DNA from 3 places in the Halalkalibacter sp. HAAS-P014 genome. Region 2 is predicted to be linked to each of the others. Evidence: riboswitches for the same ligand, from Rfam matches in the RefSeq annotation. Region 2 holds a riboswitch; each other region holds the start of a gene.
The links. A riboswitch is a leader RNA that binds a small molecule or an ion and turns the genes downstream of it on or off. The one in region 2 is predicted to bind cyclic di-GMP.
Positions count from the first base shown of each region.

Region 1: another riboswitch for cyclic di-GMP. It lies ahead of AC1FXZ_RS14305 (WxL domain-containing protein); the one in region 2 lies ahead of AC1FXZ_RS07810 (OmpL47-type beta-barrel domain-containing protein).
Region 3: another riboswitch for cyclic di-GMP. It lies ahead of AC1FXZ_RS18515 (type II secretion system protein); the one in region 2 lies ahead of AC1FXZ_RS07810 (OmpL47-type beta-barrel domain-containing protein).

Region 1 is NZ_JBWQTV010000017.1:19,842-25,794, forward strand. It holds gene AC1FXZ_RS14290 (hypothetical protein) at 1-116, shown strand, start outside; gene AC1FXZ_RS14295 (Ltp family lipoprotein) at 272-889, shown strand; gene AC1FXZ_RS14300 (LysM peptidoglycan-binding domain-containing protein) at 1,004-1,576, opposite strand; cyclic di-GMP riboswitch class I at 2,846-2,932, shown strand; gene AC1FXZ_RS14305 (WxL domain-containing protein) at 3,089-3,649, shown strand; gene AC1FXZ_RS14310 (DUF916 domain-containing protein) at 3,757-4,800, shown strand; gene AC1FXZ_RS14315 (WxL domain-containing protein) at 4,891-5,502, shown strand.
Region 2 is NZ_JBWQTV010000010.1:30,868-36,820, reverse strand. It holds gene motA (flagellar motor stator protein MotA) at 1-57, opposite strand, end outside; gene AC1FXZ_RS07815 (flagellin N-terminal helical domain-containing protein) at 481-1,293, shown strand; cyclic di-GMP riboswitch class I at 1,601-1,687, shown strand; gene AC1FXZ_RS07810 (OmpL47-type beta-barrel domain-containing protein) at 1,767-5,522, shown strand; gene flaG (flagellar protein FlaG) at 5,661-5,953, shown strand, end outside.
Region 3 is NZ_JBWQTV010000024.1:108-6,060, reverse strand. It holds gene pilM (type IV pilus biogenesis protein PilM) at 1-722, opposite strand, end outside; gene AC1FXZ_RS18535 (hypothetical protein) at 742-1,857, opposite strand; gene AC1FXZ_RS18530 (PilW family protein) at 1,859-2,350, opposite strand; gene AC1FXZ_RS18525 (type IV pilus modification PilV family protein) at 2,343-2,792, opposite strand; gene AC1FXZ_RS18520 (prepilin peptidase) at 2,805-3,551, opposite strand; gene AC1FXZ_RS18515 (type II secretion system protein) at 3,626-4,042, opposite strand; cyclic di-GMP riboswitch class II at 4,184-4,269, opposite strand; gene AC1FXZ_RS18510 (bifunctional folylpolyglutamate synthase/dihydrofolate synthase) at 4,480-5,802, opposite strand.

The DNA.
Region 1 (5,953 bases), on a different contig from region 2:
AGTTAGATAAAGTTGGCAAGGGAATGCAGCAAACTGGAAATAAGATGATGGGTTGTGGCTGTTTATTAACTTTACTTGTAACAATACCAATTATTTTAATATTGTTTTTCTTTTAACTACCATGGAAACGGCTGCTTTTTTATATACGAAAGGAGTGTCAATGTTGAAGATGTCACAACAATGATGATCGGGACAGAGATCGTGACATAACTGTTTAAAAGAATAATGTGCATTTTTTCGGAAAATATAGGGGAAAGAGGAGGTTTGGAAAATGAGTACATTGTTTTTTATTTTGTTTCTATTGTCGTTAATCGCTATTCCCGTCGCTCTAATAAAACCTAGTTTAATTAAGGCGAAATCTAGACCACAAGCATTACTTGTGACAGTTGCATCTACACTTGTTTTTTTAATCCTTTTCGTAATCGCTGCACCTGATCCTGTGGAGGAAATAGCAGAGGAAGAACACGAAGAAAATGTAGAAATAGAAGAAGAGGTTGAGGAAGTAGAAGAAGCTGAATTAGAAGAGGATATTGAAGAAACCTCAGAGGAAGAAGCACCAGTAGAAGAAGAAATACAAGAAGAAACTGTGGAAGAAACAGAAACATTATCACAACAAAATGCAGTGGCTATGGCTAATGACTATTTAGCTTATACAGCTTTTTCTAAAAGTGGTCTAATAGATCAGTTAAAATTTGAAGGTTTTGATGATGAGGACGCTACTTATGCAGTAAATCAGTTAAATGTTGATTGGCGAGAGCAAGCCGTAATAATGGCTCAAGATTACTTAGACTACACAAGTTTCTCAAGAAGCGGTCTAATTCAACAGTTAGAATTTGAAGGTTTTAGCAATGAAGATGCTACTTATGCAGTAGATGAAATAGGACTTTAAAAATCCCAAGGGCTAACGCGAAAAAAGGTTCCTGACCCCCGGCACTTTAAAGTAATGGGGGACAGGAACCTTTTCACAAATGACGAAGGACAGCTCCTTTTGCTTCTATTGATGTTATTGGCAATTTCCAACAAGAATTATGCCTTCTAAGACAGGAGCACCTGAAGTGCCGGCCAACGAATTAAAAGGGCGTACTAACACACGCGAGTTTGGCGTAACGGATGCAGCGGTAGGAAGTTCTATTCGGGATGACCAAATAGGTGGGTCTTCGGGAGTAGCAAATAACTGGGTTCTAAAGCTTCCAGTTCCGAGAATGATCATTTCACCTGTATACTTGTCAAAATTACCGAAAACTTGAGGCTGCGGTAAGGTTGCCATAATGCTCACAGCCTGACCTCCTCTTGGAGCGAAATTCACATAAGCTACGCCTCCTGTACCGAATGGTGCACTCCCTCGGGGCTGTAAAGACGTACAGCAGGGGTAAGGGATTAAACCAGGAACGCAGAGAATGTCTCCGGGGAATAATACATTAGGATTTGGAATATGGGGATTATTGAATGCAAGTGTTTCAATTCTTACTCTAAACATCTGCGCAATGGTATAGAACGTGTCTCCTGGAATTACGGTATACCGACCCAAAAACCCCTGTGGACAGTTTCTTGGTATTCTTGCTTGCTGTCTATACATAAATACTGCCTCCCAATCGTAGAAACCTTATTTTATGGTATGTGGTAACGTTTAAGATGGGTATGCTTTTTTGAATCATGAATTAATTATCATCAAGTGATGCAGAGTAAAAGGCGTAGTGAGATCATGGTCTTACTACATAGTAGACTCAATGCAACAGATCTTTTCATTTTAATGTGACTTTGTGAAGAATGAACTTAAAATAAAGTAGTAGGTTAATTTAAATTAGAATAACATTGACTGTTGTGTAAAATAATAGTTAAAAATAAAAGTAATCAACCTATAATATGGAGGACATTATGTCATTGAGAAGCCAGGTATTGGTTAACTTTGTAATGATTGTGCTATCGTGGGTTACATTACCCATCTTAGGCATACGTAATATTAAAAGATTCTTACCTGCGTCAATTCTTGTTTTACTTGTACATTTTACTGATACTTTAATTGGTAAACAACGAAAATGGTGGTTTTTTTATAATAAGCCTAAATCCTATATATTAGGGGAATTTCCTTATCATGTAGGTCCATTTTTAATCGGATCTATGTGGATTTTAAGGTGGACTTATGGGAATTTTAAACGGTTTATACTACTAAATGCTATTATAGACGCTTTATTCGCTTTTCCAATTATTAATCTAACCAAAAAATTTAGAGTGGTTACATTAGCTCAATTGAATCACTTTCAATTTTTTATCTATATATTTTATAAGGCAATTTTATTATATGGTTTCCAATACTTTTTTGAAAATAGGAGCAAAATATTGAACAAAAGTACATAGAAAAGAACTTGGCTCTCCTTTCCACAGTCACTGGCTCTAACATCCACATTCATGGTTCAAAACTTGGCACGGCTGGCTCGAACTGTCCACAATACTCACCCATTCCAATAATAAAGTCATGTTGTTATTTGGAAGGTAAAGTTACATTTATTACTTGCCGAATACAATATTAATTTTTTTATAAATCTAAGCAAAAAGTGCTAATCTGTGCAGGATGGAGCACTTTTTCTTTTTGGGGAAATTCTTGAGACAAAGAAGGTGCAGTCACTTTTGTTTTTCTATGATTTCCGGATTTTCGTTATGTTGATGGAGGAGCCTTTATCATTTTAGGCGATATTCTTATTATTACCTACTAATACATTGTTCTATATTTTCCTTTGGTAACAATGGAAATATTTAATGACTAGATTACTTTTAATATTCCCGTTATGATAATCCATGTAAGATATATCACACGCCATCTGATAGAACAATTTCATATAGTTCATTCCTTTATAAAAGGCAAAATCGTTGAAAGGCGATGACGCAAAGCCATGTGCCTAAGGTAAGTTATTGCTAAGGTCGACAGGTTGCTAAAGAATGAAAAGAAGTAGTTACGTATACTTCCTTTCTATTCTTACCTTTTTATAGACTTTAAGTTTTATGGTAGGAATTTTTTAATGCCTAAAAAAGGATAAAGGTGAGTGGGGTATAGATTATCTCAAAAAAATTACCTTTCGGGAGGAATTTATACATGAAAAAATTAGTAACTACTTTATCAGTATTCGCATTATCTTTTGGTGTTTTCGCAAATGTTTCATTTGCATCAGAAACAACAACTGGAACTGCTGAAGTTACTGGAGGAACTTTAAAGATTGAAGTACCTGAACCAGTAACATTTGAAGGATTAACATTAGATGGTACAATTCAAACAACTTCAGCCAATTTAGGTAACCTTAAAGTGGTTGATCCAACTGGTGCTGGAAGTGGCTGGAATGTAAGTGCAACAGCATCATCATTAAAGAGAACTACCGATAATCATACGTTACCAGCTAACTCTCTTGCTATTGTCGAACCTACTGTACAAGCAGAAGCAGGGTCTTCAGATGCTACGGTTCTAACACCAGGTAGTGGCAACTTAGATAATGTATACGGAGTAACTGTTTTGGATGCGCAAGAGGGACAAGGTCTTGGAACGTTTAACACAATTTTTGGTGGCAATGCGTTAACATTAACTCTAAGTCCTGATACAGCGTTAGCAGGTCATTATACAACTGTAATTACATGGAACTTGACTCAAGGTCCTAAACAATAATAGATGATGTACGAACAACCATGTTAAAAGCATGGTTGTTTTTTTTGCGTTAATAAAATCAACTTCATTTGGGATAGACTAACAGGTGAAAGGAGTGTTTGATAGGAATGTATAGTCGCATTTTGGTCTATATTTTATGTTTTTTTGTTATAGTTACGATAATAAACAACTTATTCTTAGAGAAAACTAACGCTCAGCAAGAAATGGATGCTCCTTTTTCTGTTGAAGCGATCTTACCTGATACGCAAATCGAAGGTGTAAGTGGTTACTATCATTTAGACGTGAAACCAGGCGATGATCAAACGATATATGCTCGTATTCACAATAAGAGAGATCATGAAATAACTGTTCAAGTACTTCCTTTAAATTCTTATACGGCTCCAACTGGAGGAATTTTGTATGAAGATATTATAGAATCGGAAAATACAAAAATATTGGACAATGCTACCCTTATGTCAGAATTATTGGATGTTGAACCTTTTATCGAACTAGATGCAAATGAAACGGTGGAAGTCCCAATACATATTTCGGTTCCTACTGTCGATGAAGGAACATTTTTAGGTGGACTTTTATTTGCTTCTATAGGTGAAGACACTCTTGATGAAATCGAATCTCATGATACAGAAGGAGATATTGGTTTTATCATCAGAAATGAAGTTACGTTTACACTCGCGGTGCAACTTGATTTACCAAACACAGCATCTCAAAACTTTGCAATGGGCGATGTAGGAATTAACGTTAATCCATCTGGACTGGAATTGTTCATGGAGTTTATTAACGGTGCTCAAATGATTTTAAGAGGTACACATGGTCACTATAGAGTTGAAAATGACAGTGGTGAAGAATTATTTACTGGTGAATTTGAACCATTTACGATGGTGCCCCATACGGAGATTCGGTTTCCAGTTCCGTGGACGCATGGTTCACTAGACCCTGGTCTGTATAATGTTTTTATATCAGCAAATGTACTTGATGAGGAGATAACGGCTGAACGAACGTTTGAAATTGAAAGAGAACAAGTGAGAGAGTATGAAGAGATAAGGGAAGATGCTCCTGTATCGGCGCCAAGAGGGATTCCAGTGTGGGTATGGGTTATAAGTGGTGTCACTTTAGCCGGTTTCTTTTACTGGCTAGGTTCAAGGAAAAAGTAAATCAAGGGATTACCTAATATTACCTGAGGAAATTGCTTAAACTGTTAATTTGTTTCCTATATAATGGTAGCACTGAGAGAGGTGCTACCATTGTTTAAGTTACAAGAAACATCAACAAGAAAAATTAATAAGCAAGTTCTTCTCGCTACTTTTATGGTTGTTTTCTTTATGAATATACTGACAGTTAATTCATCACAGAATCATTCATTGGTAAACTTCACCATTACTGGTGGAACATTGAATGTTTTTTCTTCAAAAGAAAATGTAGTGCTAAGGTATAATGAGAAAACCGAAACTGCATTTGGAGATGTAGGAACGCTGACAGTTGTTGATGCAAGTGGATCAGGTTCGGGGTGGAGGTTATTGTTAAAATCAACCCCACTAAAACAAGTAGATTCGAATGAAAGAACCAAAGAGGAAGAAAAGGGAAAATTGGTACTCAATGCTGCAGGTGCAAATATCATAGCAGAGAATGGATCTGCTCCTTCACCCAATTGGGTTGATGACCAGACATATAAAATTTATGATACTATTCCAACGAGAGTCCTATTTGCTGATCTAGGTGAAGGAATGGGGACTTATCACATTAACTTTGGAACAAATTCACTAAAGTATCATCCCCCATCAAACATAAGTAAACAAGAAAGTGATACATATTATGAAACGACATTAGTGTGGAATATCGTAAGTGGACCTTTCTAAAAAGGTTGCATATTTTTATAGATGCAGAAAGAATGGTGAAAAGCAATAGTCTGGAAAAGATGTATTGGAGATATTCATTGCAAAAGGAGTAATTTATGAGTGTAATTACAAAGTATGCAATTCTAATAGATACGGAGGATCAGACTGTTGTTGTTTTACATATGGAGTCTTTTCTTTTAGAGAGGAGTTTTCGAGGAAATTAGGTAGAAAGCCAAACCTTAATGAATTAGACTTACAAGCCTATCGCTTTGTTAAGAAATATCTTCCTCAAGGCTCGTTGACTAATAGGCTCTTACCTGATTCATTTTAGTCCCGTTGCGTTATCGTTAACACTAGAGCCACAATCGACATATGAGGGTATATATGTAACAACTATTGAATTAAATTACTTCTACCTAACATAACGCCTGACTCCGAGTGCAGTAACACTTGACTGCACCGGGTGTCAGGA
Region 2 (5,953 bases):
GCCAAGCAAGACGGCTGTAAACCCTAAAATAATTCCGATAATTGATGTCTTGTCCATAATGTCTCCTCTTTTTCTAAGTTAGAATAGCAATTGTATGTGCACTCGTTCATGAAACTAGCAACCAAAAAACAAGCGAAACCTCCTCAATCGAAATTAAATATAATAGAAAAGAACTGTATACTAGTTATATCGACAAAAATGTGACTTTTATCAATAGAAAATAAAAAGAAATCTATGCACTTAGACCTAAAAAAGCTAGAAAATACAGAGGTATTTAGTAAAGATTAGATAATGGATAACTTTTCTAGGAAAAAATAATCAAAAAAATATAAAAAACTACTAAACATTTAAAAAAGCACTCCGATAATAATAGTGTAAGGAGTTACATTGTGAGACGGCCGCTTACAATGTAGCGAACTTAACTACTTTTTATCCAACCACAAGGACGTGGGCGGAGTAATTTCAAGGAGGAAAATTATTATGATTATTAACAACAACTTATCTGCAATGAATGCACACCGTCAAATGGGAATTAACGTTAACCAAAATTCAAACGCAATGGAGAAGTTATCTTCAGGTCTTCGTATTAATCGTGCTGGTGACGATGCTGCAGGTCTATCGATTTCTGAAAAAATGCGTGGACAAATCCGTGGTTTAGATCAAGCGTCACGTAATTCACAAGACGGTATTTCTCTAATCCAAACAGCTGAGGGTGCTTTAAATGAGACTCATGCAATTTTACAGCGAATGCGTGAATTGGTAGTTCAAGCCGGAAATGAAGGTACGCTAGAATCTGAAGATTTAAAAGCTATTCAAGATGAAATTACAGAGTTAAATAATGAGTTAGATGGTATTGCCGAGAGAACAGAATTTAATGGCAAGAAGCTACTTGATGGGAACTTTGATTATGATTTACAAATAGGAGCAAATGCCGGCCAACAACTTACTTTAACATTAGATGAAGATTTGGATTCAGCTGGTCTTACAGTGGATGGAGTCGTTGCTGACGGAACATCTTTTGATGCTGATATTGCTTTAGTAGATGCTGCTATTGAAAAGGTTTCTGAATGGCGTTCATATTTAGGAGCAAATCAAAACCGTTTAGAGCATACTATCAAAAACCTTGATAATGCGTCTGAAAACCTACAAGCTGCTGAATCTCGTATCCGTGACGTTGATATGGCTAAAGAAATGATGGAGTTCACTAGAACAAACATCTTAAACCAAGCTTCTCAATCAATGCTTGCTCAAGCAAATCAACAGCCACAAGCTGTATTACAACTTCTAAACTAATTTTTAGTACCCTTTGGAACCTTAGAAAAATTATTTCTAAGGTTCTTTTTGGGTGTCTAACAGCCGAAGTTTAATTATTAAGTTAAATAAGAGGGTATTAGCAGCCTAGATTAATGATATTAGATTTGTGAGAAAGTTTATCTCAATCAATTAGTTTATACTATCAGTTTAAAAGTAATATATTCCTATTTTTATAAAAGGAAGACTAATTTAGTATCGATATATAGCTTTAAAGACACTCCTAATAATGAATTGTATTGACAATTTATAAGTCAAATCTCATAATATGGATATGATAGAAAATATCTAGTGAAAAAGGCAAATCATAGGAAACTATGAGACGCAAAGCCAAGGGCCTGACCTACCTCTGGGTAGATGGTAGCCGGTTACCGCAAGATGATAGGAGTCTTTATGCCTACTTTCTTGTAAGGCTTTTTTTTATGGTCTTTTTTCTAGAAAAGGGGGCAAAAGTAATGAAAAAAAATTCTAGCAAGTTAGCATTTTTTATGGCAGTGATATTGGTGCTTCAATTAATTTTACCAACCTCTGTTGTACTAGCATCTAATGATTTAGATGCTCCTGCAAATGTAACGGTCAATCAGACATACCCTGGTGATGTCCGGATTGATTGGGAAGATGTCTCAGGAGTAAACCAGTACCGTGTGTATGAAGTAAGTGAGGAACAGGTTCTTACTGCCGAGGTTACAAGAAACAGAGCTATTATTAGAGGGTTAGCTGAAGGGACCTACACGTATGCGATTACATCTGTATCAGGTGATGAGGAGTCGGTCAGTTCACAAACAGTTACAGTTGACGTTGTGTATCCTGAAATGCAAGCACCAGAGGGCTTAAACGAAAGGTATACAAACGGCAACGACATCCAACTGAGATGGAATGAAGCGGAGTATGCGACAGAGTATTATATCTATCAGTGGATCGATGGCCAGCGAGAATTAGTTGAAACAACAGACCGGTTAAACCAGTGGTTTCGAAATATGCCGGAGGGTGAATACACTTTTGAAGTAACATCACATAATGAGCGCTTTGGTGAGTCTGATTCTGCACTATTGAACATTGTTTTAGTTCATCCAGAGATGCAAGCGCCAACCGGTTTAAATGAAAGGCTGCTAAACGGAAATGATATTCAGCTGAGATGGGATGAAGTAGAATATGCAGCAGAATATAAAATTTATCAATGGATCAACGGGCAACGCGAATTAGTTGAAACAACAGACCGAGTGAACCAATGGTTCAGAAATATGCCTGAAGGTGACTATCATTTTGAAGTATCATCCTATAGTGACCGTTTCGGAGAATCAGTCGAATCATCGCAATTGGAAATGAACTTAGTTCATCCAGAAATGCAAGCACCGACCGGTTTAAATGAAAGACTAGCTAATGGAAATGACATCCAATTGAGATGGGATGAAGTAGAATTTGTAACAGAATATCGAATTTATCAGATTATAGATGGCCAAAGAGAGCTAGTTGAAACAACAGATCGTGAAAGTCAATGGTTCAGGGACATGCCAGAAGGAGAGTATGTGTTTGAAGTAACATCCTATAGTGATCGATTCGGGGAGTCAAACGAGGCATCGAAATTAATGATCAATTTAGTCCATTCACAAATGCAATCACCACAGGAGTTACATGAGAGAATTACGAATGGAAATGATATCCAATTAAGATGGAACGAAGTTGACTATGCCACAGAATATCGAATTTATCAATTAATCGATGAGCAAAGGGAATTAGTGGCTACAACAGATCGTGAAAATCAATGGTTCAGAGATATGCCAGAGGGAGATTATCATTTTGAAGTAACATCGTACAGTGATCGCTTTGGTGAATCCGTACCTTCATTATTAGAGGTGGATTTAGTTCATCCGAAAATGCAAGCACCGATCGGATTAAATGAAAGGCTGCTAAACGGAAACGACATCCAGTTAAGATGGGATGAAACATCATATGCGCTAGAATATAATATTTATCAATGGATTAATGGTGAACGTGAATTAGTGGCTACAACAGATCGCGTAAATCAATGGTTCAGAGATATGCCGGAGGAAGTTTATCATTTTGAAGTAACGTCCTACAGTGACCGTTTTGGAGAATCAGAACCAGCATTGCTAGAAGTAAATTTGGTCCACCCAACAATGCAAGCGCCAAGCGGATTGAATGAACGATTAGCGAATGGAAATGATATTCAGTTAAGATGGAATGAAACAGAATTTGCAACAGAGTATTATATTTATCAATGGATAGATGGAGAGCGTGAGTTGGTTGAAACGACAGACCGTGTGAACCAATGGTTTAGAGATTTGCCGGAGGGAGAATATGCATTTGAAGTGACGTCCTACAATGATCGTTTTGGCGAATCTCATGAGGCGAGTCAAATTAACATAACATTGGACTTTCCAGAAGTTTCAGCACCCGTTATTCGCATTGGAGCAGAAAACGAAAATGACATTCGAATCAACTGGGATGAAATTCCATATAGCAGTTCTTATAACATTTATGAGATTGTTACAGGAGAACCGGTGCTTCTAGGTACAACAGACCGCCTTAACTTTTGGGTAAGAAATATTGAGGATGGTACTCACAACTATGTCGTAACCGCTGTTCATGACCGTTTTGGCGAATCTGTCCATTCTAATGCTGTTACAGTAGAGATCATTAGTGATATCACGCCGCCTGAGACAACATCAAACATTATAGATCAGTGGGTAAATGAAGATTTCAAAGTGGAACTGACAGCGACAGATGATAAAAGTGGAGTAGCAACAACCTATTACTCAATTAATGGATCCGAGTATGAAGAGGGAACGGAATTCACCGTAACACAAGAGGGAGAAAATGAAGTTTCTTATTACAGCGTAGATAACGCTGGAAATGTGGAGGAGGCGAAGACTGAAACAGTAAAAGTAGACAAGACAGCCCCTGAAACATTTTCAAATATAGTTAATGAGTGGGTAAAGGCAGACTTCAAGGTCGAACTGACAGCGACAGATGATAAAAGTGGAGTAGCAACAACCTATTACTCAATTAATGGATCCGAGTATGAAGAGGGAACGGAATTCACCGTAACACAAGAGGGAGAAAATGAAGTTTCTTATTACAGCGTAGATAACGCTGGAAATGTGGAAGAGGCGAAGACTAAAACAGTAAAAGTAGACAAGACAGCCCCTGAAACATTTTCAAATATAGTTAATGAGTGGGTAAAGGCAGATTTCAAGGTCGAACTGACAGCGACAGATGATAAAAGCGGAGTAGCAGCAACTTATTACTCAATCAATGGATCTGAGTATGAAGAAGGAACGGTATTCATAGTAACGGAAGAAGGAGAAAATGAAGTATCTTATTACAGTGTAGATAACGCTGGAAATGTGGAAGAGGCGAAGACTGAAACAGTAAAAGTAGACAAGACAGCCCCTGAAACATTTTCAAATATAGTTAATGAGTGGGTAAAGGCAGACTTCAAGGTCGAACTGACAGCGACAGATGATAAAAGCGGAGTAGCAGCAACTTATTACTCAATCAATGGATCTGAGTATGAAGAGGGAACGGAATTCACCGTAACACAAGAGGGAGAAAATGAAGTATCTTATTACAGCGTGGACTACGCTGGCAATATCGAAGAAGCTTCTTTAGAAACCGTGAAAGTTGATAAAACTGTTCCAGTTATTTCGTTAGAACTAAATAAAGAATATGCACTGGGAACAGAGCTTCAAATCCATTATAAAGCCGATGATAGCATTTCTGGAATTGCTAAAGAAAAACTGACAGTCAATGAAGTGGAAATTAGTAACGGTGAGATCGTAGCATTAGACCAGCCTGGAACTTATACGATAAAAGTAGAAGTTGAAGACCATGCAGGTTGGCAGTCAACAGTAGAAAAAGAGGTTGTAGTTTATATTCCTGCTGAATTAGAAGTGTTACCAAAAGTAATAACTGGCAACAGTGGAGTATTTACTGTTAAGGCAAATCTGCCTCAAGGTTTTAACCTAAATCAATTCGATCTCGAAAGTGTAACTGTTAATGGAGTTTCAGCAGTTTCAAAAAATAATGGCCATCAAAATCAAGCTCAAAGAGGCCAGTTTAAATTTAACAGAGAAGATTTCGAGTGGAATAAACCTGAAGAGAGACTTGAGTTTAGAGCTATGCTGGGAGATGAACTAGTTGTAGGTTATACTACCGCTAATGTGCAACATAATAATAAGAAAAAATAAATCACTATCCTTTGGCTGTTGAGAAAACTCTCAACAGCCTTTAATTATTTTTCTAATAATTTCATAAAAAAAATAACTAAACAAAATTACTATTTCTTCCGATACTAGAAATAAAGGCTTAATTAAGGAGCGAGTACGATGGAAGTTAATCTTGGCATGTCTAAATCACCAACATATGATTATCATAAAAATAAAGAAACTTCTGAATCAGTGAATAAAACAGAGAAAGAGTTGTCGGAAAAGCAGGATAACTCTATTAAATTAAAAGATATTATTAACGAGATTGATAACTTTAATAAGTTTTTTGAGATGTCCAATACACAGCTGCAATTCAGTCTTCATGAAAAGTTAAATGAATATTATGTAGCAGTCGTGGATGGCAATACAAAAGAGGTTATTAAAGAGATTCCCCCTAAGGAATTGCTGGATAT
Region 3 (5,953 bases), on a different contig from region 2:
TCCTCACTATCAATTACCATCGTTCTCGAGAAAATAATCATATCGTTTTTAAAAATATGGATATCTAGAATCTCTTCTTCTACATCAATGATCATCTCCACTCCTCTTAACCAACGAGGATGAAGATTCAATATCAATCGCTGTAGAGCCAGACCACGAATCTCGGCCGTTTGGGGTTTAAAGCCGGCATCTTCACAAGCTTCCATTAGCTCTTCAGAAATTTGTCTTGATGTTGCAAAGAAGAGGATCTCACTCCGGGGCTCGTCCTGGTTATTATTTCTTGCTAAATCCTCAACTGTAAAGTCTTCATTTTCTAAGTAAGCATTAGGACGGTTAATATTAAGCGATCCGATTTTCACAAAGTCATAAATCGGTTCATCAAATGGAAGGTGAATTGTTTCTCCAATTTGAAACTTAATGAGTTTCGCTAAATCCTTCTCTTCTAGATCTGGCAATGTATTTATCTTTCGAATTAACGTATTTTGAGTAGGAATGGCAAGATGAACTCGTTTTGAACTTTGTTTTTTATTTTCTAAAAACGTCTCGATCGCTTCAGATAACGCTTCAACTTCTACAACTGCTCCATCATCCATTATCCCTTTCGAAACCGGAGTCTCAAAAACCCCCACTAGTACAGGCAGCTGTCTATCCATTTTAATCGTAGCAAAGGTTACCTTCTTGTCACGAAAGTCCATGCCTGAATACTTATTGTTGAAGAACATTACTTACACCTCATTCTCTTTATCTTAATGTTCTATATGATACGACCTCGTACTCATAATTTTCGCCATACTCAACTGTAACATGCTCTAAATTATCCACTTTGCCACAATCAATTAGTGTACCATTAAGTAAATCACACGGTATACCATTTGCAGCACCTTCTACACTTAGATTTTGCCCGGCTGGTGGACTTTCTGGATTCCCTTTTCCTCCCATGACAAAATCTCTAGCAATGATTCCTGTATTAACAGTAAGAGTTGGAGTCCCGTTAATTCGTAAGTAATCAGCAAGTAACAAACCGTCCACAGTAACGTGACTATTCCCCGTTATCTCGACCTCATCTACTATATAAATTTCATTTTCGGGAACATTAAATGGCGCTGATAAATTTTTGCACGTTTTAATTACTAATTCGCCTATCGTAAATGGGTTAGGTGTATCTTGACAACTATTAGGTATTTGCTGAAAACCTGTATGAGGTTGCTGTCCAGAAAAATTGTAATGATACCCATATTTCTCGTGTATCAATTTGCTATATTTATCAACAACGCTATTATATTGATCGTTCGTGATCTGAATAATTTCTTCAGCAGACAACTTTACTTGTTTCGTCTCTGCATCAACATTCCCACCAATATAATTAATAGAAACCCCTTGCCCAAAGTATCTATTGATAATCTCTTTGTTAATATGCATCAAGAGTTCGCGTTCTATTTGGGGATCGTTTTGCACACTCGCAGTAATTGTCGCTTCCATTAGCTGTTCATGTACCTCTTCATTTGGTTCGCTCTGCAACTCTTCATCAGATATTACTTCAGATGAGATTGTAAACATGATTGTGTTTCCATCAATGACATATACATCATCAGTAAAGACTTTCTCTTCTGACAAATAATGCTCAAAAAAGGAAAAAAGCTCTTCTTCCCCGACATCCTGATAAATATAATCTAGAAATAAGTCAAGTCCACCTTCCAACATATAAAATTGACCTTCAATCACTTTATTTTGAACTATCGACTTTTGGCTGTACGTCGTTTGTGTTAACATCGACAGTCCAACTATGGAAAGAAAAACAATAACAAAGAGAACTAATATAAGGGCAGCCCCTTGTTCAGATTGAATGTGCTTTTTCATGTTATTCATCCTCTTCATTAAAACGATTAGTATAGATATCACTTCTTAATTCAAGGCTTTCATCAGCCTTATCAATTCTCAATACAACTTGGCCACTTTCCCCGAAACCAGGAAAGTCAAAATTCTCAATATCTGTAGAAAGAACATTTCCTCCAACACCGAGCCTCATTGTTTTATTAGCTTCTTCATAGGTTAAGAAAACATCGGAGCACTCTTCATCGCCTTCCTGATTTTGTTCACCTTTGCACAAGAACCAAATTTGAGTAGTTTCGTTCTTTTGGATCCATCCTACATCTTTATCACGCATTTTTTCCGTTATATATTCCATAATAAAACGGGCTTCTCGTTGTATCTCATTTCGTGTGGAAACATCTCGTTCAGTATTCAACGACAGTGAAACCATCATAAAAATCGGAGTGCTAATAGCCCCCATGATGACAATGATAACGAGCAATTCCACTAGTGTTATCCCTCGCTCATTATTGCTATTCATTTTTTTTCACCACCGTTACTAGCTCGATCTCATTCTTTTTTTCAACGACACCACTAGTAGGACCATGTGACACCAAGGAATCATTGCTGACCGTTACTAAAACTTCATAAAAATGATCTCTATCTGAATAACTCTTAACTTCCACATAAATGGTATAGTCGTGATTGATTTCTAAATCCCCATCGATATAAAAATCAGGTAAGGGTTCACATTCGACACCGTTCCAACAATAGCTTCCTTCGATTAACTGATGTTCGGAACTGTTCATTCTTACCTTTTCCATCACACTCTGAGCGATATAGGCATTAACCGTCTCTTGCTCTTGACTGACTGTGCGCGTAAACGTACCAGTCATGATCGTTAATAGGGGAACGAGGATGATTCCAGCGATAACAATCGCAACTAGCAATTCAACTAACGTTACACCTTTCTCATCTCTCATTCCACTAACCTCCTATAAAAAACTTGTGTACCAATACCAAATCTCAAACCCAAACAAATAAGCTACAATCGTACCAATTAAAATAAACGGTCCAAACGCAATCGGTTGCTTATGTTTAACCACCCCTAAAAGCATCAATACCCCACCGACAAGAGCACCTGCAAATGCAGCAAGCATCAGGCTCATCAACGTTAACCAAGGACCTAGCGCGACACCAATGGCTGCATAAAGCTTTATATCGCCACCACCCATGCCACCACGGCTGGCAATCGCAATAACTAGTAACAATACAAAACCAACAACCCCACCTGCTAAATAAAACCAAAACGACTCCGTGCCAATAAAGAAACGGCTAATTAGCAAAAGACCAAGCATCGGAAACGTAACTTTATCCAAAATCAACTGCTCACGAATATCTGTTAACACTGCTAATACTAGTAAAACCGTGAGTAAAAGCGCCGGAATCAATTCCCACTCTAATCCAACAAACTTATAAACAACAAACATAGATGAAGCCGTTAACAATTCCCCAAACGGATATAGAGGAGAAATCTTCACTTGGCAATAACGACATTTGCCCTTTAAGAAGAGATAACTAAAGACAGGTACAAGATCAAGAATAGACAGCTTGTGCTTGCAGTGAGGACAATGAGAAGGAGGGAATGCGACTGACTCTTTTTGTAGTAAACGAATGGCGACGACGTTGAAGAAGCTGCCGAGTATGAGGGCTATTAGGATAACGTATATGTCAATGAGCATGTCTTTCCTCCTTTTTTGGTATTATTTAAGAAAAGCTGTCGCTGAAATATAGCGACAGCTTTAATTAGTAAACTTTAATCCTCACTCAAATGTAAATCAGCATCATAGCCTGGGCAATCGTCATTCGGGAAAACTGCTTTAATTACACCATTATCATCATCTATAGCAAAAGGACTTTCACAACCTGCACCGACCGCTTCTGGAATAGCACTAATAAACGGACCACCTACATGAAGGCCTTCATTAGTTTCTTCTAATAAAAGATGAGAAGCCTCAGGAACAGTACCGTTTAAAACTTGATATCGATTAGCCGCATCAACAATAATACTAGCATTTTGTAAATTTGTGTTCGCATTCGCCTCATCCGTATTTCCCATAACCATCGGAATTACAATCGCAGCAATAATCCCCAAAATCACAACTACAACCAATAACTCAATCAGCGTTAACCCTTTTTGATTTTTCAGGCGTTCTTTAATCAATTTTCTCATTTCTCTATCCCCTTTTTCATTTTTCAAAATCATCTAAGATAGTAATAAAGACCCATAAAACCAGACTCATTTTTAACAAAATCAGCCAAATGAAAGGAATTGAGCAAACAAAAAAGCCTTTTGCATTTCAACTTACTAAAGTAGACAAAAGGCCGGTTGCACCAGTGGCTCAATACGACTTTTAGGTGCCCAGATACAAGTCGTATTTCATCGCTTCCAAGTGTGTTCATTTGTTACATTTAGTGTATTTTTTTTCGGAATTAAAGTCAATACTAATTTCCTAGATTTTGAAGCTTTCCAGAAATATCGACAATTTTCCAAATTAATCAAAAGGACTATTGATACAGCAGCAGTCCGGCTCTTCAGAAGTAAATAGTTTCACTACGAGGTTCTACTACTAAGTTATGTTTACCCACAGTCATTGCTTCCTAAACACATTATCTGTTGATCATTAGTGCTGTTTCATCTTTACTTAACAAGTATTTTCTGACCTTTGCTATAAAGTAAAGTGACCCACATACAATTAATAAGTCATTTTCATTCAGTGCATCTATTTCTGTTGCTAACGCTTGTTCCCAATTTTCTTCTATCTTCTTTTTAGCGACAGGCGCTTCCCTATATAAGTCATGGGCTTTTGCTGCACGTTCAAAGTCAAAGGTTGTAAACGTAAACTCAGCATCGAATCTAGTTAACGGCTTCAATAAATTGGCGACTTCCTTTTCCTTAGTCGCTGCCACTATAAAGCGAAACGTTTTGTCTGGATAATGTTGTTTTAACGTATTTGCTAGCGCTTCTATTCCTTCTTCGTTATGAGCTCCGTCAATAATGATAGGAGGATGGTCACTTATTTGTTCAAAGCGTCCTAGCCACGTGGCCTTTTCAAGCCCACGTTGGATATCTTGTTCTGTTACCCTATATAAATATTTATTTGTTAAAACTTGTAAAGCCTTAATTGCCACAGCTCCATTTTTCCTTTGATGTGGTCCTTGCATTTGAATGGTGACATCAAATGTTTCGTCATCTTTTTGAAGGTAAGTAAAAACTTGTTTCTGTTCATTATTAGTCACAATTCGCTCGCTAAAATCCGTACCTAATTGAAACAATTCTGCTAGCTGCTTTGTTGAGGTTTTCTGTACAACCTCTTTCGCACTTTGCTGAGAAACTCCAGATACAACTGGAATGTGTTTCTTAATGATTCCAGCCTTTTCCGTGGTAATCTCCTCAACTGTTTTGCCAAGTATATGCATATGATCAAATCCGATAGAGGTAATGACTGAAAGAATCGGATGAATTACATTGGTTGAGTCTAAACGTCCACCTAAACCAACTTCTAACAGTACAACATCTGGCTTTGCAATCGTAGCAAAATACTCAAACGCAATGGTTGTCAGCACTTCAAATTCTGTCGGACTTCCAAGGTCTGTAGTTGCTAGTTCTTCTACTAACGGGCGAATGCGATTCCCACATAAAACAAGCGACTGTTCATCAATCGGGATACCATTGATCGAAATTCGCTCTTCAAAGAACTCGATGCTAGGAGACGTAAAGGTTCCCACATTATAACCAGACTCTTCTAAGACATGCCTCATAAAACTAATCGTCGAACCTTTTCCGTTTGTCCCAGCGATATGGACAGCCTTTATTTTCTGTTCTGGATTCCCAAGACGTTCTAGTATCCATTTCATTCTCTCTAAACCGGGCTTGATGCCAAACGGCAATAACCCTTCAACCCAAGTAATGACCTCAGAACTTGTTTTCATGTACTCACTCACTCCCCTTCTATACGTTGCATACATTGTTCTATTATATCGATAATTGTCATAGTCTATCAATCATTGTTTTATGTTCATATTTTACCAATGCTACATACGCAGAAAAGACCCCAATATATTGGGGCCTCAGGCTGTTGAG